Regions from separate parts of the Sphingomonas sp. BGYR3 genome, predicted to be linked through region 1. Evidence: predicted binding sites of a transcription regulator. Region 1 holds the regulator's gene; each other region holds the start of a gene.
What was found. The regulator LexA, encoded in region 1, represses DNA repair genes until DNA is damaged. The targets are predictions, from matches to a motif close to GTTCCNCNCTTGTTCT.

Region 2: the regulator LexA is predicted to act here: its motif matches at 4,539-4,554, upstream of NYR55_RS12120 (ribonucleoside-diphosphate reductase subunit alpha).
Region 3: the regulator LexA is predicted to act here: its motif matches at 3,998-4,013, upstream of rmuC (DNA recombination protein RmuC).
Region 4: the regulator LexA is predicted to act here: its motif matches at 4,332-4,347, upstream of radA (DNA repair protein RadA).

Annotation. Positions count from the first base shown of each region.
Region 1 is NZ_JANZNT010000001.1:972,669-980,418, forward strand. Features, by position in the region: gene NYR55_RS04415 (hypothetical protein) at 1-139, opposite strand, end outside; gene NYR55_RS04420 (aminodeoxychorismate/anthranilate synthase component II) at 250-834, shown strand; gene trpD (anthranilate phosphoribosyltransferase) at 831-1,814, shown strand; gene trpC (indole-3-glycerol phosphate synthase TrpC) at 1,811-2,596, shown strand; gene moaC (cyclic pyranopterin monophosphate synthase MoaC) at 2,593-3,063, shown strand; gene NYR55_RS04440 (hypothetical protein) at 3,137-3,955, opposite strand; gene NYR55_RS04445 (molybdopterin molybdotransferase MoeA) at 4,097-5,287, shown strand; gene lexA (transcriptional repressor LexA) at 5,345-6,034, shown strand; gene NYR55_RS04455 (ComEC/Rec2 family competence protein) at 6,028-7,750, opposite strand, start outside.
Region 2 is NZ_JANZNT010000002.1:67,920-75,669, reverse strand. Features, by position in the region: gene NYR55_RS12130 (amidase) at 43-1,656, opposite strand; gene NYR55_RS12125 (TonB-dependent receptor) at 1,893-4,157, shown strand; gene NYR55_RS12120 (ribonucleoside-diphosphate reductase subunit alpha) at 4,632-6,518, shown strand; gene NYR55_RS12115 (hypothetical protein) at 6,530-6,676, shown strand; gene NYR55_RS12110 (DUF559 domain-containing protein) at 6,681-7,121, shown strand; gene NYR55_RS12105 (hypothetical protein) at 7,230-7,565, shown strand; gene NYR55_RS12100 (hypothetical protein) at 7,562-7,750, shown strand; gene NYR55_RS12095 (hypothetical protein) at 7,747-7,750, shown strand, end outside.
Region 3 is NZ_JANZNT010000001.1:404,273-412,022, forward strand. Features, by position in the region: gene NYR55_RS01790 (class I SAM-dependent RNA methyltransferase) at 1-1,082, shown strand, start outside; gene truA (tRNA pseudouridine(38-40) synthase TruA) at 1,073-1,813, opposite strand; gene fmt (methionyl-tRNA formyltransferase) at 1,810-2,718, opposite strand; gene recR (recombination mediator RecR) at 2,770-3,366, shown strand; gene def (peptide deformylase) at 3,398-3,925, shown strand; gene rmuC (DNA recombination protein RmuC) at 4,029-5,495, shown strand; gene mazG (nucleoside triphosphate pyrophosphohydrolase) at 5,506-6,249, opposite strand; gene NYR55_RS01825 (TIGR02281 family clan AA aspartic protease) at 6,382-6,984, opposite strand; gene NYR55_RS01830 (MBL fold metallo-hydrolase) at 6,981-7,748, opposite strand; gene NYR55_RS01835 (TatD family hydrolase) at 7,745-7,750, opposite strand, start outside.
Region 4 is NZ_JANZNT010000001.1:1,224,508-1,232,257, reverse strand. Features, by position in the region: gene NYR55_RS05650 (SDR family oxidoreductase) at 1-496, shown strand, start outside; gene NYR55_RS05645 (hypothetical protein) at 502-1,362, opposite strand; gene NYR55_RS05640 (replication-associated recombination protein A) at 1,359-2,678, opposite strand; gene NYR55_RS05635 (glycosyltransferase family 1 protein) at 2,721-3,866, opposite strand; gene NYR55_RS05630 (DUF2945 domain-containing protein) at 3,956-4,174, shown strand; gene radA (DNA repair protein RadA) at 4,368-5,747, shown strand; gene NYR55_RS05620 (CvpA family protein) at 6,049-6,588, shown strand; gene NYR55_RS05615 (iron-sulfur cluster assembly scaffold protein) at 6,716-7,150, shown strand; gene NYR55_RS05610 (cation:proton antiporter) at 7,150-7,750, shown strand, end outside.

The DNA of each region.
Region 1 (7,750 bases):
CCGCCTCCGCCTTGGGGCAGGGATCGTCGCCATAGACCAGGACGCTGCGCACGCGGCGCGGCGGCTCGCCATCGGCGGCGGCCGGCTGGGGCGCGTCCTGCGCCATCGCCAGCACCATTGCCATCATGCTCAGGATCATCGCACACGCCTCCACGCCCGGCATCGGTTTGCGGTGCCACACCTGTCCACCGGATGAACGGACAGCATCGGGACGATTGCAAGCAACGATGGCGGCGCTATGGCAGAACCATGATCCTCGTCATCGACAATTATGACAGCTTCACCTGGAACCTGGTCCATTATCTGATGGAACTTGGCGCCCCGGTGCAGGTGGTGCGCAACGACGCGATGAGCGCCGCCGACGCGCTTGCCAGCAATGCCAGCGCCTTTCTGATCTCGCCCGGTCCGTGCACCCCGAACGAGGCGGGGATCAGCCTGGATCTTGTCGCCGCCTGCGCCTCGGCCGGAAAGCCGCTGCTGGGCGTGTGCCTGGGCCATCAGGCGATTGGCCAGCATTTCGGCGGACAGGTGGTGCGCGGCGGACTGATGCACGGCAAGACCAGCCCGGTGGTGCATGACGGCACCGGCCTGTTCACTGGCCTGCCCTCGCCCTTTACCGCCACGCGCTATCACTCGCTGATCGTTCAGGATATTCCGGACGATCTGGTCGTCAACGCTACCGCCACCGATGGCACCGTGATGGGCTTTCGCCACGCATCGCTGCCGATCCACGGCGTTCAGTTCCACCCGGAAAGCATCGCGACCGAACATGGCCATGCAATGCTGGCCAATTTCCTGTCGATTGCGGGGGTCGAGGCGGGGGAACGCGTGTGACGCTGCCCGATGCCCGCCAGCCCCTGTCCGCCGACGCGGCAGAGGACGCCTTTGCCGCAATCCTCGACGCCCGGGTTGACGAGGCGGCGATCGAGGGGTTCCTGACCGCGCTGGCTGATCGCGGGGAAACGCCGCTGGAAATCGCCATTGCCGCCCGTGCGATGCGGGCGCGCATGATCCGCGTCCGGGCGCCGGAAGGGGCAATCGACGTTTGCGGCACGGGCGGCGACGGGCATCACAGCCTGAATGTCTCCACCGCCGTCTCCATCGTCGTGGCCGCTGCCGGAGTGCCGGTGGCCAAGCACGGCAACCGCGCGGCCAGCAGCCGGTCGGGCGCGGCCGACACGCTCGAGGCGCTGGGCCTTGACCTGACGCGGGCGGCGGCGCGGGCGGAGGAAAGCCTGGCCGAACTGGGCATCGCATTCCTGTTCGCCGCCGATCACCACCCCGCGCTGCGGGCGCTGGCCCCGCTGCGCCGCCGGATGGGCCGGCGCACGATCTTCAACCTGCTCGGCCCGCTCGCCAATCCGGCCGGCGTGCGCGTGCAGATGATCGGCATTGCCCGCCCCGAACTGGTCCCCGTTTATGCCGAGGCGATGGCGATGCTGGATTATGACGAGGCGGCGGTGATCTGCGGGCTGGAGGGGCTGGACGAACTCAGCCCCGCCGGGCCAAGCGCAGTGGCCAGCATCGGCGATACCGGCCTGCCGACGGTGGTCACGCCCGATCTGGCCGGGCTGGCCCCGCGGTCGCTGGACGATCTGCGCGGCGGCGATGCGGCGCATAACGCCGATGCGCTGCGCCGCCTGTTGCTGGGCGAGCCCGGCGGCTATCGCGACGCGGTGATCCTGAACAGCGCGGCCGCGCTCGTCCTTGCCGGGCACAGCGACACGCTGATGGCCGGGGCAGAGGAAGCGGCGGAAACCATCGACAACGGGCTTGCCAACGCGCTGCTCGACTGCTGGATCGCATGGCCATGAGTACGATGCTGGCACAGATCCTTGAGGCAAAGGCAGACGAGGTTGCGGCGCGCAAGGCGCAGACGGGCGATGCCGACCTTGCCGCGCGCATTGCCGCCGCCGGGCCGCCGCGCGGGTTTCGCGCCGCGCTGGATAGCCGCGCGGCCACCGGATACGCTCTGATCGCAGAGATCAAGAAGGCCAGCCCGTCCAAGGGGCTGATCCGCGCGGATTTCGATCCGCCCGCCCATGCCCGCGCCTATGCCGCCGGCGGCGCAACCTGCCTGTCGGTGCTGACCGACGAACGGTGGTTTCAGGGGCATGACGCGTATCTGGTCGCCGCGCGTGCCGCCTGTCCCCTGCCCGCGATCCGCAAGGATTTCATGATCGACCCCTGGCAATGCGCCGAATCCCGCGCGCTGGGGGCGGACGCCATTCTGATCATCGTCGCCGCACTGGAAGATGCGCAAATGGCAGAGATCGAGGCAGCGGCCATGGAACTGGGCATGGACGTGCTGGTCGAGGTGCACGATGCCGACGAAATGGCCCGCGCGGCGCGGCTCCGTTCGCGGCTGATCGGGGTAAACAACCGCAATCTCAAGACGTTCGAGGTCAATTTTCAGAACACGTTCGATCTTGTCGCCCTGGCCCCGCCGGGCTGCACCTTTGTCGCGGAAAGCGGCATTGGCGGCCGGGCGGACTGCGATGCGCTGGCCGCGCATGACATCCGCTGCTTTCTGGTCGGCGAAAGCCTGATGCGCCAGCCGGATGTCGAGGCAGCGACGCGGGCGCTGGTCGGATGAGCCGCCTGACCCACCTGGATGCCGCAGGGGCCGCGCATATGGTGGATGTCGGCGGAAAGGCGGAAACGGCGCGTCAGGCGGTGGCAACCGGCCGCATCGCCATGTCTGCCGCGGCCGCAACCGCGATCCGCGACGGGACGGCGGCCAAGGGCGACGTGATCGCCACCGCGCGCATCGCCGGCATCATGGCGGCCAAGCGTACGCACGAGCTGATCCCGCTGTGCCACCCCCTGCCCCTGACCCGCATCGCGCTGGATGTGGTTCCGGACGACAGCGGCGTGACGGTGACGGCGACCGTCGGTCTGACCGGCCGGACGGGCGTGGAGATGGAGGCGATGACGGCGGTGTCGGTGGCGCTGCTCACCCTCTATGACATGGTAAAGTCGCTGGATAAGGGCATGGCTATTCAGGATATTCGCCTGCTGTCCAAGACCGGCGGCAAATCCGGGGATTGGCGCGCGGGCTGATTGGCAACGGGTCGGCTGCACCCTCCCCAACCCCGGCGCATCCTGAGCGCGTGGACGGATGCCGCGCGCCGCCTTACTCCCAGCTCCGGCGCTGCTTCACGCCATAGGTGATGCGGATGCGCACCCATTCGCCATATTTCGACTTGCCGCCCACGCGCGGCGGGCGGACGCGGAATTGCCAGGCGGCGGCCAGCACCGCCCGGCCCATGCGCGATCCGGGGCTTTCGCCGACCATCTCGCAATCCTCCACCCGATAATCGGGTACGGTGCGGCACATGATCATGCCCCATCCCGGTCCGGCGGCGCTGGACAGATAACCCGCCAGTTCGGAATCATACGGTTCGCGGTACCAGGCGGCGGCATAGAGCGGCTCGCCATTGGGGCCGCTGCCGTCGACGCGCGGGGTATCGCCGGGAAATCCGGTATCCGGCGGCCCCATGGTCGCGCGCGGCGCGGGCGGGCCTGCGCGGCCGGGGGGCGGGGCGCGCCCGATATCGGCCTGTGCCATCTGATCGCGCGACAATTCGATCCACGGGGCCTTGGGCGCAAAATTCTTGACGACCGGGGCTGGCTGGACGGACGGCGTGACGGGGCTGGGCGGCGGGCGGTCGTCGGGTTCGCGGGGCTGTTCGGTCGATGGCGGTGGCGGCGCGACCGCGGGGCGGGGCGCGCTGGCGGCGGCGGGGGGCTTTTCCGACACTTCAGCGGCGTCAAAGGTGCTGAGCGCCATGTCCACCGGTTCGCGCCGGACCAGCCGGGGCGCCAGCGTCATCAGCACCAGCACGATCAGCCCTTCGACCAGCAGCGCAAGCAGAAACGGGCCTCCCCGCCCGCGCAACCGTTCCCCGATCCGGGTTCGCCACGTCGGGCGTTCGATGGACTGTGAAACCACGCGAGAAACTTCCGGGGGGCGGCAGGGCTGACTGTCGGGTTAGGGTGCAGATGCGGCCAAGACAAGGCAGCGTGGCAGGCATGGTGCAGTTTCCCCGCTCGCCCTCTTTCCCCGCGCCGATGCCCGTGCCACATCCGGCCGATGGCACCTCCGCTCCTCCCGCTGGCCGATGCACAGGCCCGGCTGATCGGCATGGCCGTGCCGGTGGCGGCAGAGGCGCTGCCCATCGCCGGTTGCGCCGGACGCTGGGCCGCCGAACCGGTAACCGCGCTGCGCACGCAACCGGCCAGCGATCTGTCGGTGATGGACGGTTATGCCATCGCCCACGCCGCCCTGCCCGGGCCCTGGACGGTCATCGGGGAAAGCGCCGCCGGGCGGCCCCATGCCGGGCCGGTCGGGCCGGGACAGGCGGTGCGCATCTTTACCGGCGCAGTCATGCCGGCGGGCGCGGACTGTGTGCTGGTGCAGGAAGAGGCCGCGCGCGACGGCGACCGGCTGATCCTGACCGGAGCTGGCCCGGCCGCGCCCGGCCGCAACGTCCGGCATCGCGGGCTTGATTTCGCGGCCGGAACCGACCTGATCCGGGCGGGGGAGCGGATGACGCCGGCGCGGCTCGCCATGGCTGCGATGGCGGGGCATGGCACGCTGACGGTCCGCCGCCCGGTGCGGGTTGCCGTCGCGGCGACCGGCGATGAACTGTGCCCGCCCGGCACGCCGGTTGGCGATGGACAGATACCGGAAACGAACCGGCTGATGCTGGCTGCGATGCTGGCCGATCTGCCGGTCGAGCTGATCGACCTTGGCATCCTACCGGACGATCTGGACGCGCTTACCCGCGCTTTTGCCGACGTCGATACCGACCTGCTCGTCACCAGCGGCGGGGCGTCGGTGGGCGACCATGATCTGGTGCGACCCGCGCTGGCGGCGGCGGGATGGTCCATTGATTTCTGGCGGGTGGCACTGCGCCCCGGCAAGCCGGTGATGGCCGGGCGGCGCGGCGATGCGCTGGTCCTCGGCCTGCCCGGCAATCCGGTTTCGGTGTTCGCCACGACGATGTTATTCGTCCGACCCGCCATCGCCGCACTGGGCGGATCGGTCGACCCCCTGCCCCGGCTGACCCCCGCGATCCTGGCCGAACCCCTGCCCGCCAATGGCGAGCGCACGGATTTCCTGCGCGCGGCGATCCTGCCCGACGGGCGGGTCAGCGCGGCGGCGGTGCAGGACAGTTCGATGCTGTTGACGCTCGCGCGCGCCTCCTGCCTGATCCACCGACCCGCTCATGCCCCGGCGGCGGCTGTGGGCGATCCTGTGGATATCCTTGTGATCGCTTGACGCCATACGGAACAAAGCATATACGTTCCCAGTCTGTTCCGAAACGGAGGATTGGGGATGCTCACCAAAAAGCAGCATGAGTTGCTGTGCTTCATTGCCGAACGCCTGGGCGAAGACGGCATTTCCCCCTCGTTCGAGGAGATGAAGGAGGCGCTCGACCTCAAATCGAAATCTGGGGTGCACCGGCTGATCGAGGCGCTGGTGGAGCGCGGGTTCATTCGCCGCCTGCCCAATCGCGCCCGCGCGCTCGAAGTGCTGAAGATGCCGGAACGGGTCGATGCAAAGCGGGGCAAGGCTGCAAAACGCGGTGACGTGGCACCACTTTCGCCACCTTCCGCGACGCAGCGGATGCCGGAACCAGCCAACGACGTCATCGAAATCCCGCTCCATGGCCGCATTGCCGCCGGTGTGCCGATCGAGGCGATGGAGGGATCGCAGATGCTGCCGGTGCCCGCCGCGCTGCTCGGATCGGGCGAACATTATGCGCTGGAAGTGTCCGGGGATTCGATGGTCGAGGCGGGCATCCTCGACGGCGATTATGCCCTGATCCGCAAAACGGAATCGGCCCGCGATGGCGAAATCGTGGTCGCGCTGATCGACGGGCATGACGCAACGCTCAAATATTTCCGGCGCGAAGGCGCAATGGTCCGGCTGGACCCCGCCAATCGCAGCTATGATCCGCAACGCTACCGCCCTGATCAGGTGCAGGTGCAGGGCCGACTGTCGGGGCTGCTCCGCCGTTACTGACCAACTGGCATGGGCGGTGGTGCCACGGGGCGGACCGGCCGTGGCGGCATCACCGTCGGCGGGTTCAACCATGGGTGCGCCCCCGGCCCGCGCACGGTGCGAACCGTTCCGCTGGCCAGGGTGATGGCCACGCCGCCGGTCTCTGCCAGCGTCGCCCGGTCCAGGCGCAGCCAGCGCGGGACGCATCCGGCCGGCAACCGGCGGTCGGCAATGACGATATCGGCAACGGCACACGCATCGCGCATCGCGGTCCATTCGACGAAATGGGCACTGCGGGTGGCAAAGACCCGCCAGGTGCGGCCATCGGCATCCCGGACATCGGCCAGGCACAGGTCCGCGCTGCACCGCGCATCGGGCAGGGTGTCCAGCGACTGCGCCTCGCCATCCACCCCCGCAGCCTCGCCCAGCATCGACCGGGTATAGTCCCCCGCCCGGTCGCGCAGCAGCGCCAGCCCCTCCCCGGCCCGGATGGCGACATGGCGGCCATCGCCGGTGACCAGCAGGTCGGGCGGCGGCACGGACAGCGCGCCCAGCGCACCGATAACAATGGGCACCGCGCCCCATCGCCGCCATCGCGTCCGCCACAGGGCGATCCACAGCCCCCCGCCCAGCATCGCGGCAAACGCCCATCCCGGCATCGCGGGCAGCATCCGGACCGATCCGGGTGCGTCCGCCGTCCAATGGGCAATCGCCAGGATCAGGTCGATGGCCTGCCCCGTCACCCACCATAGCGGCGCGCCCAGCCCCACCGCATCCAGCAGCAGCGCCGCCGCCTCGGCCGGCATGATGATAAACGTGGTCAGCGGGATGGCGACAAGATTGGCAATCGCGCCGTACACGCCGGACTTGTGGAAATGGAACAGCGCAATCGGCGTCAACACCGCCTCCACCACCAACCCCGTCAGCAGCAGCGAGGCAAGCGCCCGGCCCAGCCGGGCAAGCCGCCCCTCGTCCCGCCGTTCGAACCAGCCCTGCACCACCGGATGGCTGTGCAGCGCGATGATCGCGGTAACGGCGGCAAAGCTGAGCTGGAAACTGGGGCCGGCCAGGCTTTCCGGCCACAGCAGCAGGACGACGAACGCACCCGTGGCGACCAGCCGCAGCGTAATCGCCTCCCGCCCCAGCAGCATCGCGGCAAGGATCAGCAGCCCGGCGATGCACGACCGAACCGTCGGCACCTCTGCGCCTGCCAGCCAGGTATAGCCAAGCGCAGCCGCCGCCCCGAACCCCGCAGCGATCAACGGCACCCGGACCCGCAGGGCGAGTGCCGGAAACAAGGCCAGGATCCGCATGGCGGCCAGGATCGCGGCTCCTACCACCGCCGTGACGTGCAGGCCGCTGATCGACAGCAAATGGGCAAGGCCAGACCGGCGCATCGCCTCTGCATCCGCGTCATCGATGCCGCCGCGATCCCCGGTGGCCAGCGTCGCCGCGATCGCCCCGGCCCCGCCGCCGATCCGCGACTGGATATGCGCCGACAGCTGGTTGCGGACCCCCGCACCGCTGCCCTGGGCCGCATGAATGACCTCAACCAGGCCAAGGGCGCGCCCGGTCGCGCCGATGCCATCGAACCATGCGGCGCGGGCATAGTCATAGGCACCGGGCAGGGCCGGCGATGCAGGTGGCATCAACCGGGCGCGCAGCCGGATTTCGGCGCCGGTGCCAGCACCGGGCGGCACATCGACGGCCCGAACATTCACCCGCACCAGTGTCGGC
Region 2 (7,750 bases), on a different contig from region 1:
GGACAAGGCTGACCGGACAAGACTGACCGGGCGGGTGGCGCGTCAGCGCACCCCGTCCAGCCCGCCGCCCTGCGTTACCGTCGCCGGATAGGTCGGCGCCACCCGCGCCTTCGACGCCTGTTCATAGGCATAACCCAGCTCCAGCAGCCGTGCGTCGGTCCACTTGGCACCGATGAACGACAGCCCGGCGGGCAGGCCCTTAACGAGGCCCATGGGCACGGTCAGGTGGGGATAGCCCGACACGGCGGGCAGCTGGCTTGCGCTCGGACCGTTGAACTGGTCGCCATAAACCGGGTCGGACAGCCAGGCCATGCCATAGCTAGGCGTCACGATCGCTGCCGCCCCGGCCTTGGCCAGCATGGCGTCGACCGCCTCGCTGGCCAGTTTCAGCGACTTGGCCCGCGCCTCGGCATATTTGGGGTCGGCCGTCCCGCCGGTCGCTTCCGCCGCCTCGAACGTGGATTGCGCGAAGTAGCGCAGTTCGGTGTCGGCATTCGCCTTGTTGAACGCAATCGCGTCCGCCAGCGTGCGGATCTTCACGCTGTCCGGCGTCGTCGCCAGATAGGCGGCAAGGTCGCTTTTCAGCTCCATCAACAGGACGTTGAACTCCGCCTCGCCCAGTCCCTCGGTCGCCGGCCGCTCGACGGGGATCAGCTCCGCGCCCTGCGCCTTCAGCACCGCCAGCTGCGCGTCGAACTGCGCCGCCAGCGCCGCGCCCATCTGCGGGCGAAGGACGGCCAGCTTCACGCCCTTCAGGCTGGCCTTGGTCCAGTCGGGGGTCAGCGCCTCGCGCTTCGCATCCGCCTCTTTCGTCGCGGCATCGGCCGGATCGGTGCCGATCATGCCGGAAAACAGCGCGGCGGCATCCTTGACGCTGCGCGCCATCGGCCCCGGCGTATCCTGGCTGTGGCTGATCGGGACGACATGGGTACGGCTGATCGCGCCCAGCGTGGGCTTCAGGCCGACCAGGCCGTTGATGCTGCTGGGGCAAACCACCGACCCGTCGGTTTCGGTGCCCACGCCCACCGCGCCCAGGCTGGCGGCGATGGCCGATCCGGTGCCGCTCGACGAACCACAGGCGGTGCGGTCGAGCGCATAGGGGTTGCGCACCAGCCCGCCGACCGCGCTCCATCCGCTCATCGAATCATTGTCGCGGATGTTCGCCCATTCGGACAGGTTGGTCTTGCCCAGAATGATGGCGCCCGCCGCGCGCAGCCGGGCGACCAGCGGCGCGTCGCGCCCGGTGACATTGTCCTTCAGCGCCAGGCTGCCCGCCGTGGTCGCATTTTCGGCCGTTTCGATATTGTCCTTGATCAGCACGGGGATGCCGAATAGCGGCCCGCGCGCGATGCGCAGCCGCCGGTCGCGGTCGGCCTTTTTGGCCTGTTCCAGCGCCTTGGGATTGATGGCAATCACGCTGCGCAGGCTTGGCCCGGCGCGGTCCATCATGCGGATGCGCTCCAGATACCCCTGAACCAGCTGTTCGCTGGTCAGTTCGCCCGTGGCCAGCATCGCCTGCAATTCCTCGATGCTCTTTTCCCCGACCTTCAGCGCGGTCGGGGGCAGTTCCTTCAGCACGATGTCCGCCGATTGCGCATGTGCAGCGATCGGCATGGCGGCAAGGGACAAGGCGGCAGCGACGATTGAAACACGCATGAAAACCCCCGAATCGATGATTTGTGACAGGCTAGGGTCGCTTTCCGCCCCCCGCAATCGCCCTGCTGCAATGATTTCGTCATCGCCCCTTCGCTGCGGCGCAATGTTGGTCGCGCAGGGGCGATGCACACCGAACAAATCATCGAACGGGGAATCAATCAATGGGTCATCGCCTTGCCCGCGTCGCGCTTGCGAAGCTGCTCGTCACCACTGCCTCCGCCGCGCTCGCCCAGCCGATGGCCGATCCGCAGCCGACCGACGAAACCGCGACGAACGACACCGATATCATCGTGTCGGCGCAAAAGACCGATCAGCGGCTGGTCGATGTGCCGATCACCATTTCGGCCAATTCGGGCGAGCGGATGCGCGAGCTTGGCGTGCAGGATCTGGACGAGCTGTCCAACTATGTCCCCGGCCTCAACGTGCAGGAGCAGAGCGCGAACAACCCCGGCATCGTCATCCGGGGCATCACCTCGGACAGCGGCTCGGCGCAGCAGGGGCCGCGCGTCTCGCTCTATTACAATGGCGTCGACATCTCCCGCTCGCGCGGTTCCTATCAGGCGGTCTATGACCTTGAGCGGGTCGAGGTGGTGAAGGGACCGCAGGCGACGCTGTTCGGCACCGCGTCCACCATCGGCGCGATCAGCATGATTTCCGCCCGGCCGCGTCCCGGCTTTTCCGGCGAACTGTCGGGCAGCTACGGCAATTTCAACGCCTGGCGCGTGGCCGGCTTCGTCAATGCCGGCAATGACGTGATCGCCGGCCGCGTAGCGTTCGAGGTGAAGCAGCGGGACGGCTATGTCGAAAATCTCGCCCCGAACCAGGATGACCTCTATGCACAGGATCAGCTTGGCGTGCGCGGCTCGTTGCGCTTCACGCCCACCGATCGCTTCACTGCCGACCTCATTCTCACCTATGATCAGCAGCGCAATTCGGGCACGCCGTTCATCTCGCGCGCGCTGGCGCCCGGCAATCCGTTCGGCGCGGCATGGCTGGGCGGCTCGCCGCGATCCGAGGCCGATCTTGGTGCGGAAAAGCTGGGCCTCAACCGCGAAGTCTATGACGCCAATCTGACGCTCGCCTGGGAAATCGCCGACGATTGGACGCTGACCCTGGTCAATGGCTATCGCAGGTTCGACAGCCTCGAAGTGTTCGATGCCGACGGTTCCGCCGCGCCGTTCCTTGAATTTGCGGAACTGGCCAAGGGGTGGCAGGTCAATCAGGAAACCCGCTTCGCCTATCAAAGCGACCTGTTCCGCGGCTCGTTCGGCTTCAACTATTTCCTTGAGGACAGTTTTCAGAACGTGCCCTTTTCCGGTGAGGAAGGGGTGTTTGCCCAGTGTCTGACGCGCGCGCTGGTGCCGGGGCTTGGCTGTGTCGATGCGGCCGGCAACCCGGTATCGACGCGGGTCACCGCGCTCGTCACCGGCGGCGCGCTGACCGCCGTGCCCTATCGCTCGGTCTTTGAAAATCAGGGCCGCAATGCCAGCTATTCGATGTTCTTTGACGGCACGCTGATCCCCGCTTCCTGGGTCGAGTTGACCGCCGGGGTCCGCTTCCTGATCGAGGAACGGCAATCCGGCTTCTTCGCATCGGCCCCGCGGCCGCAGCTGCTGACGCAGATCCCGCCGCTGCTCGCCGCCGTGCCCAGCTTCCGCGTCTCGCTCGTCCCCGGACAGGTCGATACCCGCGGCCAGACGTTCGAGGCAGAGGGCAATTTCGCCGCCGTCCTGCCGCGCTTAAATGTGCTGCTGCGCGCCAGCGACGATGTGAACCTCTATGCCACCATCTCGCAGGGCCGCCGGTCCCCGGTGGTTCAGGTCGGCGCCCGCAACGGCGCGCTCGGCCCGGAACGCGCCCTGTCGATCATCGATGAGGAAACCGTCTGGAATTACGAAGGCGGGATCAAGGGCGCGTTCGGCCCGCTGTCCGGCACCCTTGGCGTCTATTATCAGCAATATAAGGGCTTTCAGGTCAGCGTCGTCGACCCCGACGGTATCACCCGCACCCGCAGCGCGGGCAATGCCAGCAATTTCGGGGTGGAGGCAGAGGTGCAGCTGCGGGCGACCGACTGGCTGACGGTGTTCGGCAACGGCGCCTATATCGATGCCAAGATCGAGGAAAGCTCGGCGCTGACCCCGGCCTTTTCGGGCGCACGCTTCCGCCTTCAGCCAGAGGTTCAGGCAGCGGGCGGCTTTACCATCGACGCGCGCATCGGCGATGTCCGCGTCTTTGCCACGCCCACCGTCACCTATCGTTCGCAGATCTTTTTCGAAGTGCCGAACAATCCGCTGATCAGCCAGCCGGGCGTCACCCTGTTCAACGCGCGCGCCGGGATCAGCTTTGCCGACGACCGGTACGAGATCGCGGTGTTCGGCCGCAACCTCAGCGACGAGGATTATCTGCTCGACGCCGGCAATACCGGCGGCGCGTTCGGCATCCCCACCTTCATTCCCGCCGAACCCCGCTTCTATGGCGTACAGCTGACCGGCCGCTTCTAACGGGGGGAAAACCGGACCTGCCCATAGCCATGGCCGTCCCTGTTCCGGCAGGGGCGGCCATGGTCGTTGGAGGTATGGGCCGATCCGTCCACGGCCCCGTCCACATCAAAATATTTTTCGTTCCCGCCCCGTTCCCTTGCCCCATCGAAAAGCCAAGGAAGGTCCGCGCGTCGCGCCGCCCCTGTCGTCGGGCCAGTCCATGACCCGAGTCTTTTTAGCGACGAATTGAGTCCCTAAAAGGTCATTTACCGACTTGCTTCGAAGCGCGAATAGCCACAATCTGTAGTGGTCGCTTGTGGGGGCAAGCCCAAGCACTGGTATTTTCGGAACCGCAGGGTTATCTTGCGGACCGGCCATGCTCGCGCAGTGACGGGTCAGGTTGATCACTTTTTGTTCTCGTGCGCGGCGATCGGTGATAGCATCGGCCCTCGCTGCCCGAGTCGGACGAACCGCTGGATTATGATGGGGCAGGCAATGGATTTCAGGGATACTCAGGAAACCGAAATGACAGAAACCGCCACCCTGGAACCGGCTGCGGCCGCAAGTGAATCGACGCGGGTCGACCCGCGCCCCTATGCGCTGGAGGTCGATCATTCGCGCGATGCGCTGCTGACCGATTTCGGCAAGGAAACGCTCAAGGACCGCTATCTGCTGCCGGGCGAAAGCTATCAGGACCTGTTCGTCCGCGTCGCCTCCGCCTATGCCGACGATGCCGCCCACGCCCAGCGGCTCTACGACTATATCTCGCGCCTGTGGTTCATGCCCGCCACCCCCGTGCTGTCCAATGGCGGCACCGGCCGCGGCCTGCCGATCAGCTGCTATCTGAACTCCGTGCCCGACAGCCTGGAAGGGATCGTCGCCACCTGGAACGAGAATGTATGGCTCGCCTCGCGCGGCGGCGGCATCGGCACCTATTGGGGCACGGTGCGCGGCATTGGCGAGCCCGTCGGCCTGAATGGCAAGACCAGCGGCATCATCCCCTTCGTCCGCGTGATGGACAGCCTGACGCTCGCCATCAGCCAGGGGTCGCTGCGCCGCGGCTCGGCCGCCTGCTATCTCGACATCAGCCATCCGGAGATCGAGGAGTTCCTCGAAATCCGTAAACCCTCGGGCGATTTCAACCGCAAGGCGCTGAACCTGCACCATGGCGTGCTGATCCCCGACGCGTTCATGGAAGCGGTGCGTGACGGCGCCGAATGGGAACTGAAATCGCCCAAGGACGGCAGCGTGCGCGGCAAGGTCGATGCGCGCGGCCTGTTCCAGAAGCTGGTTGAAACCCGCCTTGCCACGGGCGAGCCGTACATCGTGTTCAGCGATCATGTGAACCGCACGATGCCCAAGCATCACCGCGATCTGGGGCTAAAGGTTACGACGTCGAACCTGTGCGCCGAAATCACGCTGCCCACGGGCCGCGATCACCTTGGCAACGATCGCACGGCGGTGTGCTGCCTCTCCTCGCTCAACCTCGAAACCTGGGACGAGTGGGAAGGCGACAAGCGGTTCATCGAGGACGTGATGCGGTTCCTCGACAACGTTCTCACCGACTATATCGAGCGCGCGCCCGATGAAATGGCCCGCGCCCGCTATTCGGCCAGCCGCGAACGCTCGGTCGGCCTTGGCGTCATGGGCTTCCACTCCTTCCTCCAGGCCCGCGGCCTGCCGATGGAAGGGGCGATGGCCAAGATGTGGAACCTGCGCATCTTCAAGCACGTCAATGCTCAGGTGAACGAAGCGTCGATGAACCTGGCGGTCGAGCGCGGCCCCTGCCCCGACGCGGCCGACATGGGCGTGATGGAGCGGTTTTCGTGCAAGATGGCGATTGCGCCCACCGCGTCGATCAGCATCATCTGCGGCGGCACCTCGGCCTGCATCGAACCCATTCCGGCCAATATCTACACGCACAAGACGCTGTCGGGCAGCTTCTCGGTCCGCAATCCCTATCTGGAAAAGCTGCTGATCGAAAAATCCAAGAACAGCGAAGGCGTCTGGTCCTCGATCCTTGAGCGCGGCGGCTCGGTCCAGCATCTCGACTTCCTCTCGTCAGAGGAAAAGGACGTGTTCAAGACCAGCTTCGAGATCGACCAGCGGTGGATCCTCGAACTGGCGGGCGACCGCGCGCCGTTCATCGATCAGGCACAGTCGCTCAACCTGTTCATCCCGGCGGACGTGGAAAAATGGGATCTGCTCATGCTCCACTTCCGCGCCTGGGAACTGGGCATCAAGTCGCTCTACTATCTCCGCTCCAAATCGGTGCAGCGCGCCGGTTTCGCCGGCGGCGTAGAGGCGGACAACACGATCGAAAAGCCGAAATTCGATCTGGGCGAAACCACCGACTACGACGAATGCCTGGCGTGTCAGTGAGGTGATGAGAAATGGCAGCGAACGAAAAATCGTCAGCACGGACGGCGAAGATTGCCTCCAAGGCGCTTCGTGATCCGGGCAGTCTGAGCAAAACCGAGATTAAATCACTTGGCGGCGCTGTGCTGACGCAGGCACCTGACAAGCTCAAAAAGCGCTGAGGTGATGCAAGCAGCGCGCCTCGACCATACTTCCTCCTCTCCCCTTGTGGGAGAGGAAGGGGCCCGCGCGGCACGGCCGCGTGGGAAGGTGAGGGGTGCTGCCACAGGCCCGGTTCACCGCGCCCGCGCGCTTCGCCGCAATGCTACTGACGCCGAACGCAGGCTCTGGGCCGCACTCCGCCAATCGCTGCCCGCTGCCGGGTTCCGCCGCCAGGTGCCGCTCGGCCCCTATTTCGCTGACTTCTGCTCTCATTCGCATCGTCTGGTTGTCGAAGTGGATGGCGGTCAGCATGGCGAAGCGCCCCGGGCCGATGCCGCCAGAACCCTGTTCATCGAACAGGAGGGCTATCGCGTGATCCGTTTCTGGAACCACGATGTGCTCGGCAACATAGATGGCGTGCTCGCAACCATCGCCGCTCATCTTCACCGCCGGACGAGGGGCTAGTCCCATGACCAACCCCTCACCCTTCCGCCGCTTCGCGGCTCCCCCCCTCTCCCACAAGGGGAGAGGGACCGGGCAGCATGGCCTCCCTCTCCCGGCGGGAGAGGGGATGTGAAGCGTAACGCCCGCAATCTCGCCACCCTCGCCCTGCTCCTCACCCTCGCCGCCTGTGCGCGGCAGGTGGATACGGCGGTTCAGCCGGATGCGCCCGGCATTCTGCTGGGCGTGTGGCACGGCTTCATCTTTCCGGTCGCCTGGGTCGCCTCGCTGTTCCTGCCCGATGTCGCTATCTATGCCGTGCCGAACAATGGCGGCTGGTATGATTTCGGCTATTTCCTGGGCATCTGCGTGTTCGGCGTCGGTGCCCGCGGCGGGACAAAGGTGATCTATCGCACCCGCACCGTCCCCGCCCGGCGCGGCACCGTGATCGAGAATGATCCACGATGACCCGCGCGCTCGCCATTCAGGCCGGTGTGGCCGGGCTGTCGGGGATCGCCGGTATCGCCCTGTTGGTCCGCGCCCGCCGTGCGGCCGGCGCACCCGCGCGCTATGGTCAGTTCATCGCCGGCACCATGGCGTTGATGCTCGGCATCGCGCTCACCGGCTTTGCCGTCATGGTGGCCGTCGCATGA
Region 3 (7,750 bases), 570 kb from region 1:
CCGGCCCGCACCATCAGACGCCGCCATGCCGGCATTTCCCGGCCTGTGGCGGGTGTCAGCTTCAGCATCTGGACGACGAAACCTACGCCGACTTTGCCACCGCACGGGTGCGCGATGCGCTGGCGGCTCAGGGGCTGGAGACCGAGTTGCGAGCGCCGCACCTGTCGCCGCCGGCCAGCCGGAGACGCGCTGCGCTGCACGTCGAACGGCGCGGCAGGACGGTGTTGATCGGGTTCAGCGCAGAGCGCAGCCACCGGCTGATCGACCTTGCCGAATGTCCGATCCTGCATCCGCGGCTGTTTGCGCTGGTCGAGCCGATCCGGGGGCTGCTGTCGCGGATCATGCCGGCGCGCGGGCGGGCCGACCTTCACCTGACCCTGACGGATCAGGGGCCGGACGTGCTGATCAAGGGATTTGCCAGTGCGGGGCTCGAATCCGCGCTTGCCATCACCGATTTTGCGGAGGCGCACGGGCTTGCGCGGCTGAGCCTGGATGAGGGGTTCGGCCCGGAAACCCGGTGGGAACCGGATGCGGTGACGATCACCCTGTCGGGGGTGCCCGTACCGATGCCGGCGGGCAGCTTTCTTCAGGCGACGGCGGATGGCGAAACGGCGCTGATCGCCGCCGCGCTGGAGGCCGTGAGCGATGCGCGCATGATTACCGACCTGTTCGCGGGCCTGGGCACCTTTGCCTTTGCCATGGCGCCGGGACGCCGTATTTATGCGGCAGAGGCGGCGCGCGATGCCGTGCTGGCGATGAAGGCAGGGGCAGGCGCAGCGGGCATTGCGATTGCGGCCGATCACCGCGACCTGTTCCGCAACCCGGTATCGGCGGCGGATTGCGGCCGGTTCGATGCCATCATCCTGGATCCGCCCCGCGCCGGCGCGCGCGAACAGGTGGGCCAGATCGCCCAATCTGGCGCCGAGATCGTCAGCTATATCTCGTGCAATCCCAGTAGCTTCGCGCGCGATGCGAAAACTCTGTGTGAAGGGGGCTATCGCCTCGACTGGGTGCGACCCGTCGGCCAGTTCCGCTGGTCAACGCATGTCGAGCTGGCATCGCGCTTTTCGCGTCAGGGATAACGGGCCGCCACGAAATACAGCCCGTCGGGCGGCGCGTTCAGGCCCAATGCCGACCGGTCGCGCGCGGCAAGCGCCGTTGCCACCTGATCCGGGTGCCAGCGGCCCATGCCGACCAGCGCCATGCAACCGACCATCGATCGCACCTGATGATGCAGGAAGGACCGCGCGGCGGCATAAATCGTCACCCGGTCGCCGTCGCGCACGACATCCAGCCGGTCCAGCGTGCGCACCGGGCTGTCCGCCTGACAATGGGCGGACCGAAAGGTGGTGAAGTCATGCCGTCCGATCAGGTGGCCGGCCGCCTCTGCCATCGCGCCTTCGGCCAGTGGCTGGGGCACGCGCCAGGCAAGGCCCCGTTCCCAGGTCAGCGGCGCGCGCCGGTTGACGATCCGGTATTCGTAACTGCGCCCGATGCAGGAAAACCGCGCATGCCAGTCATCCGGGACGACGATGCAATCCAGGATCGCCACCGGATCGGGCCGAAGCTGGGCATTCATCCCCTCCATCAGCCGAAAGGGCGCGATATCCCGTTCGATATCGGCATGGGCCCGCATCGCCATGCCGTGAACGCCCGCATCAGTCCGCCCCGCGGTGTGGACCGTCGCCGCCTCGCCTGTCACGGCATAGATCGCCCGCTCGATCGATGCCTGAACGCTGGGCCCGTGCGCCTGACGCTGCCAGCCCATGAAGGGACGGCCATCATATTCGACGGTAAAGGCGAAGCGCGTCACGACAGCCGGGTGCCCGCCGGAATGGACAGGCCACGCAGCAGATCGGCGGCGCTGGTTACCGACCGGCCGGCCCGCTGCACGGTTATCGCGCGGATGGCGCCAGTGCCGCAGCCGATCGTCAGCGCATCGTCCAGCACCTCGCCCGGTGCACCATCCCGCTCCACAACGGTTGCTGCCAGCAGCTTGATTCGTTCATCGCCCAACATGAACCACGCCCCAGGCGCGGGGTTGAACGCGCGCACCTGTCGCTCGACGGCGATGGCACCGGCGGTCCAGTCGATCCTGGCTTCTGCCTTGTCGATCTTTGCCGCATAGGTCACTTCGGTCAGCGGCTGTTCCACCGGGGGATAGGCTGCGGGGTCGGACAGCACCTGCACCATCAGACGCGCGCCCATCGCCGCCAGTTCCGTGGTCAGCTCGCCCGCTGTCTTTCCGTCAACGACCGTCCGCCCCTCCAGCCGGACAGGGCCGGTGTCCAGGCCAGCCGCCATCTGCATGATGCCCACGCCGGTTTCGATGTCTCCGGCCAGGATCGCGCGCTGAATGGGTGCGGCCCCGCGCCAGCGCGGCAGCAGGGAGGCGTGGACGTTCAGACAGCCAAGCCGCGGCGTATCCAGTACCGCGCGCGGCAGGATCAGGCCATAGGCGGCGACCACCGCGACCTCGGCACCGATTGCGGCGAAATCGGCCTGCTCCGCCTCGCCCTTCAGCGACACGGGGGTGCGCACCGGGATGCCCAGCGCCTCGGCACGGGCATGGACGGGAGAGGGGGTAAGGGCATTGCCCCGACGCCCGCCGGCGCGTGGCGGCTGGCTGTAAACCGCCGCAACCTCGTGACCGGCATCGATCAGCGCGTCGAGAACCGGAACGGCAAAGGCCGGCGTGCCCATGAAGATGATCCGCATATCCCGTCTCAACCCCTTGGCAGCCCGGCGCGCAAGCCCCTAATGTCAGTCATGGCCTCTTCCGAGATCGAAACGCTCACCCAGCTCCTGTCGCGCCTGCCCGGGCTTGGCCCCCGGTCGGCGCGCCGCGCGGTACTCCATCTGCTCAAACGGCGGGAGACGGTGCTGGAGCCGCTGGTGCGGGCTTTGTCCTCGGTTTCGGCGGCACTGACGCCATGCCGCCAGTGCGGGAATATCGACACCAGCGATCCTTGCGCGATTTGTTCCGATCCACGCCGCGATGCCCGGTCCATCTGTGTGGTGGAGGAGGTGGCCGACCTGTGGGCGCTGGATCGGGCGCGGCTGTTCCCCGGCCGGTTTCACGTGCTGGGCGGCCGATTGTCGGCGCTGGACGGGGTGCGACCGGAGGATCTGACCATCGATCTGCTCGTCCGCAGGATCGAGGGCGGCGGCGTGGACGAAGTGGTGCTGGCGATGAACGCCACGCTGGAGGGGCAGACGACGGCCCATTATGTGGCCGAGCGGCTGGAACAGTTTCCGGTGCGCGTGACTCAGCTTGCCCATGGCCTGCCGGTCGGCGGCGAGCTGGACTATCTGGACGAAGGCACGCTGGCACAGGCGTTGAGGGCGCGGCGGCCGGTCGCTTGACCGGCACAGGGCCTGAACCTAAATCAGCGCCATGGCCATTCTTCCGATCATCGAGGTTCCCGATCCCCGTCTGCGCACCATTTCCACGCCAGTGGACACGGTGGACGACGAGCTGCGCGCGCTGATCGCGGACATGTTCGACACCATGTACGACGCGCCGGGCATCGGCCTTGCCGCAATCCAGGTCGGTGTGCCGAAGCGCGTGATCGTCATGGACCTGCAGGAAGAAGAGGGCGAGGACGGCAAGCCGATCCGGCATCCCCGCGTCTTCATCAATCCCGAAATCCTTGATCCGTCGGACGATCAGTCGGTCTATACCGAGGGATGCCTGTCGGTGCCCGAACAGTTTGCCGATGTCGAACGCCCCGCCCGATGCCGCGTCAAATGGCTGGACGAAGACGGCAATGCCCATGACGAGGTGTTCGAGGGGTTGCTCGCCACCTGTATCCAGCATGAGATGGACCACCTTCAGGGTGTGGTGTTCATCGACCATCTGTCGCGGCTGAAGCGGGAGATGATCCTGAAAAAGCTTGCCAAGGCGCGCAAGGCCGCCGCCTGATCCGCCAGGCGGAGTGACGGACGGGGCAGGGGGCCTGGCCCGGCCCTTGTGCCGCCGGTAACCATGGTTTAAGTTCCCGCTTCGTTCCGGGGATTGGGTGATCATGGATCCGTTGATTATTGTCTTGCTTGTCGTCGTCGCGCTTGCGGTGGGGCTTGCCGCCGGCTGGTTCGTCGGTGAGCGCCGCATTGTCGAGGCCCGTGCGGAACGCGATCTGCGCGAGGCGGAATTCAAGCGGGCAATCACCGAACTGGCCGAGGCGTCCAGCGAAGCGCGACAGGTACCGGAACTGCGCGGCGCGTTGGAGCATATTCGTGAGGAACGGGATGTCGCCCGGCTGGAACTGGTGCAGATCCGGTCCGATCTGCGCGCGGCGCAGGGCGTGATCGACGAGCTGAAAGCGGCGAAGGAACAGCTTCGTACCCAGTTTTCCGAAGTCGCCGCCAAGACGCTGCAGGAGGCGCAGGACCAGTTTCTCAAGAGGGCGGATGCGCGCTTTGCCGAGGCGGGCAACAGCAACGAGGCCAAGATCCGCGCGTTGCTGCAACCCGTCGAAACCTCGCTCAAGCGGTATGAGGAGCAGGTCGGGCGGATCGAGGCGGAGCGAAAGACGGATTTCGGCAATCTGGCCGGGGTGATCGAACAGATGCGGCTGGGCCAGAACGAGGTGCGGGCCGAGGCATCGAAACTCGTCAACGCCCTGCGTTCGGCGCCCAAGGCACGCGGCCGGTGGGGCGAACAGCAGCTGCGCAACGTCCTTGAAACCTGCGGCCTTGCCGAACATACGGATTTCGAGATGGAGGTCAGCGTCGAAAGCGACGGCAACCGGCTGCGCCCCGACGCCATCGTGCGCATCCCCGGCGGCAAGTCGCTGGTGATCGATGCCAAGGTATCGCTCAATGCCTATCAGGACGCGCATGGCGCGGTGGACGATGCCGAAAAGGCGCTGCACATGACCGCGCATGTCGCGTCGATGAAAAACCACATCAATCAGCTGGGCAGCAAGAATTACCAGCAGCAGTTCGAGGATGCGCCCGATTATGTGGTGATGTTCGTGCCGGGCGAGCATTTCCTTTCTGCCGCACTCGACCATGATCCGGAACTTTGGGACTATGCGTTCAACCGCCGGGTGCTGATCGCCACGCCGACCAATCTGATCGCGATCGCGCGCACCGTCGATGCGGTGTGGCGTCAGGAAAAACTGGCCAAGGAAGCGCGGCAAATCGCGGAACTGGGCCGGGAATTGCACGGGCGCATCGTGACGATGGGCAGCCATGTCGAGCGGCTGGGCAAGAATCTAGGCACCGCCATGGGCGCCTATAACAGCTTTGTCGGCAGCCTTGAGTCTCAGGTGATGACGTCGGCCAAGCGGTTCGAGGCGCTCAACATCGAAACGGCGGGCAAGACCATCGAGCCGCTGCCGGTGATCGACCATTCGCCAAGACCGCTGACGAAGCTGATCGTCGAGCCCGAAAAGGCCGCACAGATCGAGGCAGGGAAGGGCGAGGAAGCGTCGGAACCAAGGTCCGCCGACGCCGAACAGGGAGCAGCCGACCCGGTTACCCCCTGAGCGTTGTCGGTCAGTCCTTGGCCGCCTTGGCCCGCAGCCACAGCGCTTCCTTGTCATTCAGCGATAGCGCCGCGAACTGCGGACCGGCCATCGCTTCCATCTGACGGAAACGCCCTTCGAACTTGGCATTTGCGGCGCGCAGGGCAGCTTCGGGATCGACGCCCCGATGCCGCGCCCAATTGACGACGGCGAACAACAGGTCACCGATCTCCTCGGCAACCGCATCCGGCGTCGCGGCAGCGTCCACCTCGGCAATCTCCTCGATTACCTTGGCGCGCGGACCATCGGCATCTGGCCAGTCAAAGCCCGTCCGTGCGGCCCGCTTCTGCAGCTTTTCGGCGCGCAGCAGCGCGGGCAGGCCGATGGCAACCCCGTCCAGCGCCCCGTCTGCGCCCTTGGCACCGCGCTCTTCGGCCTTGATCTGTTCCCAGAATTGATGGCCGCCACGCTGGTCGTTGCCAAAGATATGCGGGTGACGCCGTTCCATCTTGTCGCTGATCCCGGCGACCACGTCCGGAAGCGCGAAATGACCAGCTTCCTCGGCCATGCGGCTGTGAAACACGACCTGGAGCAAGAGATCGCCAAGCTCATCCTTCAGATCGGCCATGTCGCCACGCTCGCACGCATCGGCGACTTCATAGGCTTCCTCGATGGTGTACGGCGCGATCGAAGCGAAATCCTGCGCCAGATCCCATTCACAGCCATGTTCAGGATCGCGCAACCGCGCCATGATCGTCACCAGCCGTTCGATCACCGGTTGTTCTCCATCCAGGGGACAGCGGGGGTCGTCAGCACCAAGACGCCCGAGCGCATATTCATAAGATCGATAATATACATTATGTAAAATATCGCGTTGGCCGGTGGTGGCGGGCCGAGCCCTCCTGCCTCAGTTTCCCCCCTCAAGCACCAGGTCGTTGCCTTCAACCCGCCAACCGTTCAAGCGCGACAGAAAGTTCATGCCGAGCACTTCTTTATCGCCAAAGTTCGGCGCGACCAGCGCACCGAGGTCTTCGGTTTCCAGATCACCGAGCTGAAACCGGCCGATCCGCACCTCGCGCGCCATCACCATGCCGTTGGCCGTCGATACCTGGGTAAAGGGTCCGCGATCCGACAATTCGATCCCGGCCGCCTTTGCGGTTTCCATCGACAGACCGGTGGTCGTTGCGCCGGTATCGACCAACATCGAACGTTCGACCCCGTTGATCCGCACCAACGCGTAAAAATGGCCATCACCGGATTTGGGGATGCGAACACTGCCGCCCTCGACACGCTGATCCGCCATGCCAAGTCTTGCGCCGATATCGTTGAAAAACCATGAAATCTCGGACTTGAATGCCACCCCAACAGCAATCACTGCACCGATCGCCAGCCAGCCAAGCACGGATTTCAGCATCAGCGACGCCTCAGCCCGCCGGGCGATCAGGGATGACGCGGCCAGAACCAGGATGGCGATCGACGAAATCATCGCCAGCACCTGTCCCTCCGTCATACGGCCAGCTCCATTCCGTCATACCCTGGCACGACGCCATGGGGCAGATCCCGACAGAGTGTCGCATAATCCATGCTCTGGTCCAGATGGATCAGCACGGCGCGGGCAATGGCGCATCGCTCGATCCAGCCAAGCGTTTCGGCCAGATGGGCATGGGTCGGATGCGGTTCCCGGCGCAGCGCATCGACAACCCAGAGGTCGATCCCGGCAAAGGTCGCGGCCATGCCTTCGGTCAGCGCGTTGCAATCGGTCGAATATCCGACGGTGCCGCCATCCGGGCCGGTAAAGCAAAGGCCAGCACTGGTGATGCCGCCATGCGGCTGATCCACCACCGCAATCTCGATATCCCCGATGGTCAGCCGGTCGGGCAAGGTTTCCATCGTCGCACTGGGCCGATAGCCGGCCCGGCCGTGAAAGATGTAATCGAACCGCGTCTGGATCTGCTCGGCTGCAAAGGGCCGGGCAAGGCCGCGGACCGGGCGGCCAAGGGCATGCATCATCTGGCGAAGATCATCGATGCCGTGGCAATGATCGGCATGGGCGTGGGTCCAGATCACGGCATCCACGGTTTCTACCGCAGCGGCGAGCAGCTGTTCCCGCATGTCCGGACCGGTATCGATCAGGATGCGGGTGGTTTGCGTGCTGACGATTGCCGACTGGCGAAGCCGGCGATTGCGCGGATTGTCGGGATCGCAATCGCCCCAGTCATTCCCGATCCGCGGCACGCCCGACGACGTGCCGCACCCCAGGATGCGGATCTTCACGC
Region 4 (7,750 bases), 250 kb from region 1:
CGAGCCGTTCGAACAGTTCCCCGAAAAAGGTTGGGACAAGGTGATGGACCTGAATGTCAAATCGCCCTTTTTCCTGACCCAGGCGCTGCATCCGCTGCTGAAGGCGTCGGGCAGCGCGGCGCGCCCGGCAAAGGTGATCAACATCACCTCCATCGACGGGATCCGGCTCAACCCCTGGGAAACCTATAGCTATCAGGCGTCGAAGGCGGCGCTGATTCAGTTGACCAAACGGATGGCCGCGCGGCTGATCCGCGACGGCATCAACGTCACCTCAATCGCGCCGGGCGCCTTTGCCAGCGACATGAACAAGGCGGCGCGCGATCATGGCGATGCCGTGGCGCGGGTGATCCCGGCGGGCCGGATCGGCATGGCGGAGGACATGGCGGCGACGGCCATCTATCTGGCCGGGCGGGGCGGCGATTATGTGGTGGGCGAAACCATCGCGGTCGATGGCGGGCTGGTCCATGCCAGCCTTGGCGGCAGTCTGGACGGCTGACGCGGCTAGACCACGCCCAGCGTCCAGCCTTCGGTCGCGGCAATGCGCGGGGTCAGTCCCTCCGGATGCCACAGCGCGGGATCGCCGGCTAGCGCACGCAGCCACGCCGCCGTCATCAGCACATCCGTCTGATGATCGCTGAGCGCGTCGTCGCCCGTCCAGTGCCCTGACCCGAACGCCGCCAGCGCGTCATTCAAGGCTTGGGTATGGCGCAGCTTTGACAGCCCCTTGCGCAGGCCCGCCGCGCGGGCGGCAATGCTGGTATAGATTTCGGTGACGGCCGGGCCGTAATCGGGCAGCGGATCGAACGGCCAGACGGGAATGTCGCTGCCCAGATGGTGGAGCAGCCGCATCCCGGCAAAGCTTGCCTTTGCAACCTGAGCCGCGCCGATGGCGTCATAGACGGTCGATGGCTTGCCCCCGCCGCTCTGGCGATAGCGTTGTTCGCACTGGCGAAAATGCATGAAGCGCGCCTTGGCCCCGTCCGCTGCGCCCAAATAGAAATGCGCGCCCCGGTGCCGTTCCAGGAAACTGGTCGCGCCCAGATCGGCGTCATCGCATTGCCGGTCCAGCCATGCCCAGAAGGGGCGGGCCGTGGCGGGCGCGTCCAGCCCCGGCAGATAGGCGCCGCGTTCGATCAGTGGCGGCGCGAAGCTGAAGTCGAACCCGATCAGCGTGTCGGTGCCCGCCTGCGCCTGTACCCAGCGGAGCACCTCTGTCCGCGACCATGCGCCGCCGGGCGGATCGATCAGTATCGGCGCTGCATCGCCCGCCTCTGCCAACGCGATGGCGATGCCCCGGTGCCGGTGCCCCTTTGCCCCGGACCAGTCGATCGCGGCAAAGCGGGTGAAGCGCGGCCCGCTCATTCCCCGCGCAGTGCGCCGCGTCGTTCGTCCCACCAGGCCATGCGTTCGGCGATGCGCTTTTCCGTGCCGCGATCCGTGGGGACGTAGAACCGCTGCGGCTGCATTTCGGCCGGCCAGTAATTGTCGCCTGAAAAGCCGCCTTCGGCATCGTGATCGTAGCGATACCCCTTGCCATAGCCGATGTCCTTCATCAGCCGGGTCGGGGCGTTCAGGATGTTTTGCGGGGGCATCAAGCTGCCCGTTTCCCTGGCGCTGCGCCACGCGGCCTTTTGCGCGACATAGGCGGCGTTCGATTTGGGCGCGGTGGCGCAATACAGGCACGCCTGCACGATGGCCAGTTCGCCCTCCGGGCTGCCCAAAAAGTCATACGCATCCTTGGCCGCCAGGCACTGTACCAGCGCCTGCGGGTCAGCCAGGCCAATATCCTCGCTGGCAAAGCGGGTCAGGCGGCGCAGGACATAGAGCGGTTCCTCTCCGGCGGTCAGCATCCGGGCGAGATAATAGAGCGCGGCCTGCGGGTCCGATCCCCGCAGCGATTTGTGCAGCGCGGAGATGAGGTTGTAATGCCCCTCCCGATCCTTGTCATACACGGCCACGCGGCGCTGCAGAAACTGGCCTAGCCCGGCCGGGTCGAGCGGCGCATCGAAGTGGACGGAGAACAATGTCTCCGCCTGATTGAGCAGGAAGCGGCCATCGCCGTCGGCGCTGGCGATCAACGCGGCGCGGGCATCGGCGTCCAGTGGCAGGGAGCGTTCCATGATCGCCTCTGCCCGGTCCAGCAACAGGCCGAGTGCGGCGGCATCCAGTCGGTGCAGGATCAGCACCTGTGCCCGGGAAAGCAGTGCCGCGTTCAGTTCGAACGACGGGTTTTCGGTCGTCGCGCCGACCAAAGTGACGGTGCCATCCTCGACATAGGGCAGGAAACCATCCTGTTGCGCGCGGTTGAACCGGTGGATTTCGTCCACGAACAACAGCGTGCGCTTGCCCGTCCGGGCGTGGTCGCGCGCCTCGGCAAACACGCGTTTCAAGTCGGCGACGCCCGAGAACACCGCCGAGATGGCAGCATAGCGAAGGCCGACCGCCCCGGCGAGCAGCCGGGCGATGGTCGTCTTGCCCGTGCCCGGCGGCCCCCACAGGATCATGCTGGACAGTTTGCCCGCCGCCACCATTCGCCCGATCGCGCCGTCCGGCCCGGTCAGGTGATTCTGACCCACCACATCGCCCAATGTTCCGGGCCGCAGCCGGTCGGCCAGCGGCGCATCGGGGGCGGGCGTGTCCGCAGCGGGTTGATCCGGGTCGGCGAAAAGATCGGCCATGGGCAACAGATAGGGACTGTTCGGCGGCTTGCCCATCCCGCCTCAGCGGGCGGTCAACAGGTCCCGATAGGCGTCGAGCACCGCCTGGTTCGCGGTGTCCCAGATGAAGCGCTGAGCAGCGCGGTGCCCGGCCTGACCCGACGAGCGGCGCAGTGCGGGATCCTCCACCAGTTTCTGGATCGCGTCGGCATAGGCGCGCACATCGGTGGGCGGGACCAGGAATCCGGTCACCCCTTCCTCGACCAGATCGACCGCACCCGTTGCCCGCGCGGCGACGACGGGGACGCCCGCCGCCATCGCCTCTGTCGTCACATTGCCAAAGGTTTCGGTGACCGATGGCATGAAGAACACGTCCATGCCCGCAACCGCCCGGCCCAGATCGTCGCCCGACTGAAATCCGGTGAACACCGCCTCTGGCACCCGTTCGGCAAACCAGTGGCGGGCCGGCCCTTCGCCGATCACCAGCACCTTGTGCGGCACGCCGCGCGCCTTCAACTCCGCAATCACATCGGCAAAGATGCCCAGTCCCTTTTCAAGGACCAGCCGGCCCAGAAAGCTGACCGCCACCTCATCATCGCCAATGCCGAGCGAGCGGCGCCAGGTCAGATCGCGGCGGCCGGGATTGAACCGGTCGTGATTGATCCCCCGTGACCAGATGCCGATGGGTGTCGTCACGCCCCAGTCGCGCAGCACATCGCCCATGCTGGGGCTGGGCACCATCACCCGGTCGACCCGGTTGTAAAAGCGCGTGGACAGGTTGATCGCCAGCGGCTCCAGAAAGCCGATGCCGTAATATTGGGCATAGGTTTCGAACCGGGTGTGGAGCGAGGCAAGCGTCGGAATCTTGCGCCGCCGCGCCCAGGTGACGGCGCGGTGCCCGCTGACATCCGGGGCGGACACATGGACGATGTTGGGGGCATATGCCTTGAGGTCCGCCCGCACCGATAGGGGCAGGCCCATGCCAAGCCGATATTCGTCCCGCCCGCCGGGCAGGGCCAGGGCGGGGATATCGACCAGTTCGCCCGTCGCCGGAAAGGCCGGTTCGGGCACCGTGGGCGAATAGACGCGCAGTGTGACGCCGCGTTCCAGCAGATATCCGGCGAGCAGGTTCAGCGCCTGGTTCGCGCCATCGCGGACGTAGTTATAGTTGCCGCTGAACAGGGCGATCCGCAGGTCGGTTGGCTTCATGGCGCGGGGCGATACCGCAACTCGTCGCGCATGGGAACGCTTTGCCCCGTCGATGCGTCCTGTGCGGACAGCAGCGACGGAGCAGCAGGATGGCAAACAGCTTTAAAAAGGGTCAGGCCGTGACCTGGTCGTGGGGCAAGGGCACGGCGGAGGGCAAGGTGGCGGAACGGTTCGAACGGCGCGTCCAGCGGACGATCAAGGGCAGCAGGATCGTCAAGAACGGGACCAAGGACAACCCCGCCTATCTGGTTGAACAGGCCGATGGCGGCAGCGCGCTGAAGCGCGGGAGCGAGCTGAGCGCGGCCTGATTCGGGATCAGAAGGTGGCGAAGGTGATGCTACGTCCACTTGAAAATCCGCCCCCGCATTCGTCCGGCGGGGAAGCGGGGTCAGGCCGAAGATGGGACTGCGCATCCGGCGAGCCTAGCCCGGTCATCGCCGGGTAGGACAGCGCCGACGCTTCGATATTCCCTTTTTGTTCCGGCCGTGCTAGCGCAACCCCATGGCCAAGCCGAAGAAACGATATGTCTGTCAGCAATGCGGTTCGGTCACGTCGCAGTGGCAGGGGCAGTGCGGCGATTGCGGTGAGTGGAACAGCCTGGTCGAAGAGGCGGGCGCGGTCGTCACGCCGTTTCAGGCCAAGCACAACCTGCAATCCGGTGGCCGTGCCATCGTCCTGTCCGGGCTGGACAGCGATGTTGCGCTGCCCGACCGGATGGCGACGGGGATTGCCGAGCTGGACCGGGCGCTGGGCGGTGGGTTTGTCGAGGGGTCGGCGACGCTGATCGGCGGGGATCCCGGCATCGGCAAATCGACCCTGCTGCTGCAGGCGGCGGCCAGGCTGGCACTGGCGGGCAAGCAGGTCGCCTATGTCTCTGGCGAGGAGGCGGCGGATCAGGTGCGGCTGCGCGCGCGGCGGCTGGGGCTGGGCAAGGCGCCGGTGCAACTGGCCAGCGCCACATCGGTGCGCGACATCCTGACCACGTTCGGAGATCGGGGAGAGGCGCCGGACCTGCTGATCATCGATTCCATCCAGACGATGCACAGCGACCTCATTGAAGGGGCGCCGGGCACGGTCAGTCAGGTGCGCGCCGCGTCGCAGGAACTGATCCGCTTTGCCAAGGAACGCGGCACTGCCGTCGTGCTGGTCGGCCATGTCACCAAGGACGGATCGATCGCGGGTCCCCGCGTGCTGGAGCACATGGTCGACACCGTGCTGAGTTTCGAGGGCGAGCGCAGCCATCAGTTCCGCATCCTGCGCGCGGTCAAGAACCGGTTCGGCGGGACGGACGAGATCGGCGTGTTCGCCATGGCGGGCGAGGGGCTGACCGAGGTGGCCAATCCGTCCACCCTGTTCCTGACCGACCGGGCGGAGAGCGTGACCGGATCGGTGGTGTTTCCCGCGCTGGAAGGAACGCGTCCCGTGCTGGTCGAGGTGCAGGCGCTGGTCGTGCGGCTGGCCAGCGGGGCGACGCCGCGCCGGGCCGTGGTCGGATGGGACAGCGGGCGGCTGGCCATGATCCTGGCGGTGCTGGAGGCGCGGTGCGGCCTCAGTTTTTCGACGTGCGAAGTCTATCTGAACATCGCTGGCGGATACCGGGTTCAGGACCCGGCAGCGGACCTGGCGGTGGCGGCCGCGCTGATCTCTGCGCTGGCGGAACGGCCTTTGCCGTCGGACGGGATTGCGTTCGGTGAAATCGCGCTGTCGGGCGAGGTGCGGCCGGTGGCCCATGCGGGCCTGCGGATGAAGGAAGCGGCGAAGCTGGGCTTCAACCGCGCGCTTGGCCCGGCCGCGCAACCGGCGGACAAAAGCCCGATGCGCCTGTCGGGCTTTGCCACGCTGAAGGCGTTCGTCGACCATCTGCTGGCGCGGGGCGGGTAGGCGCCAAGCTGCTGCAACGCCATCCTCCCCCGCAAGGGGGAGGTGGACCGCGACAGCGGGCCGGAGGGGGAGGATAGCCGCCGCCTGCTGCTGGGATTCCTCCCCCTCCGCCGCCTCTGGCGGCACCTCCCCCTGGCGGGGGAGGATCGATGAGGGGCGGCATCTGGTTACGGGCATCGACGTTCGTCCCCATGTGTCTCGACTTCGTTCGATACGAACGGCTAGGGGTGGACGGATGGACGGCGGCCACCCCGATGCAGGGGCGCGAACGGGGCAGGGCGCTGTCGATGAGGGATTTGTAATGGAACTGACCGCGCTGGACATCATCGTGCTGCTGACCGTTGGCGGATCGGCGGTGATGGGCCTGTGGCGCGGGTTCGTGACCGAAGTGTTGTCGCTGATGGCGTTCCTGTTCGTGATCGTCGCGCTGCGCTTTGGCCATACTCCGCTGACCGCGGCGCTGGCCGATCCGGTTGGCACCGATGCGGGGGCAGCCGTGCTGGCGTTCGCGATCATCTCCGGCTCCACCTATGTCGCCGGACGGCTGGTCGCCAATGCCATCGGGTCGCGCACGCGCAATTCGGTGCTTGGCCCGATCGACCGTGCGCTGGGGTTCGGATTTGGCGGGATCAAGGGGCTGATCGTCGCCAGCCTTGGCTTTCTGCTGATCGTGCTGGTGATCGATACGGTCAGCGGCGGGCCGACGCGCCGCCCGCCCTGGATGACGGACAGCACCAGCTATTCCCTGCTTAACGCCACCAGCGCGGGCATCGCGGAGTTTGTCGACAAGCGGCGGCGGGGCGAGCCGGTGTTCCCTGAAAGTCCGCAGCCGCGGGAGTGAGACGGTGTCTGCCAGGCGGTAACCGTGTCATTGCGAGCGCAGCGGGTGACGGGCGGTCACCCGCCCGCGCGGGAAAAACGTCCTCTCCCCCCTCGCGCTTCGGGCTGATCCAGCCTATCTGTCGGCTATGGCGGGGCAGCTTTACAACACCGAGATTTTGCGGCTGGCGGCATCGACTGCCGGGCTGAAGCGGCTGGATGCCCCAATGGCAACCGTCGAGCGGCGCTCGCCCATCTGTGGCAGCCGGGTCACCGCCGATGTGGTGCTGGACGATGATGGGCGGCTGAACGAGCTTGGCCTGATGGTCCGCGCCTGTGCGCTGGGGCAGGCATCGGCCGCGCTGTTTGCCGAATACGCGCGGGGGCAGACGCTGGCCGAGATTGCCGATGCCCGCGATGCGCTGACCCGCTGGCTTGCGGGCGAGGGCGCGGTGCCGGACTGGCCCGGTCTTGCGATCTTTGAACCCGCAATCCCGCACGCCGCCCGCCACGCCTCCATCCGCCTGCCGTTCGAGGCGGCGGCCGATGCCATGGCCGAAGCGCGCACCCGGCGGGCCGCCTGATGGAGGCGCATCACGGCCTGTCGATGACGCGGGAATTTGCCCCGCTGCTGGGCTTTGCGCTGGTGTTCGTCCTGTTGTTCCGCAAGCTGGGCCTGGGTGCGACGCTGGGCTTCCTGGTCGCAGGGGCCGTAGTCGGGCCGGAAGTGCTGGGCATTGTTGGCGATGCGCAAAACAAGCTGGTCATTGCCGAGCTTGGCATCACGCTGCTTTTGTTCCTGGTCGGGCTGGAACTGAGCCCGGCGCGACTATGGGCGATGAAGCGCGACATTTTCGGATTCGGCCTGGCACAGGTGGTGCTGTGCGGCATCGCGCTGACCGTGCTGATCGCCTATTATGCCAATTTCAGCTGGCCTGCCGCGCTGGCGCTCGGCCTGCCGCTGGCGCTGTCGTCCACGGCGCAGGTGCTGCCGATGCTGCAATCGGCCGGGCGGTTGCGCACCCCGTTCGGCGAGCGCGCCTTTTCCGTCCTGCTGTTTCAGGACCTGTCGATCGTTCCGCTGATCACCATTGTCGCGGCGCTGTCGCGCAATCCGGCGGATGCGGCGGGGCCGCCGGGATGGCAGCTGGCGCTCTATACCGTGCTGGCCGTGACCGGCCTGA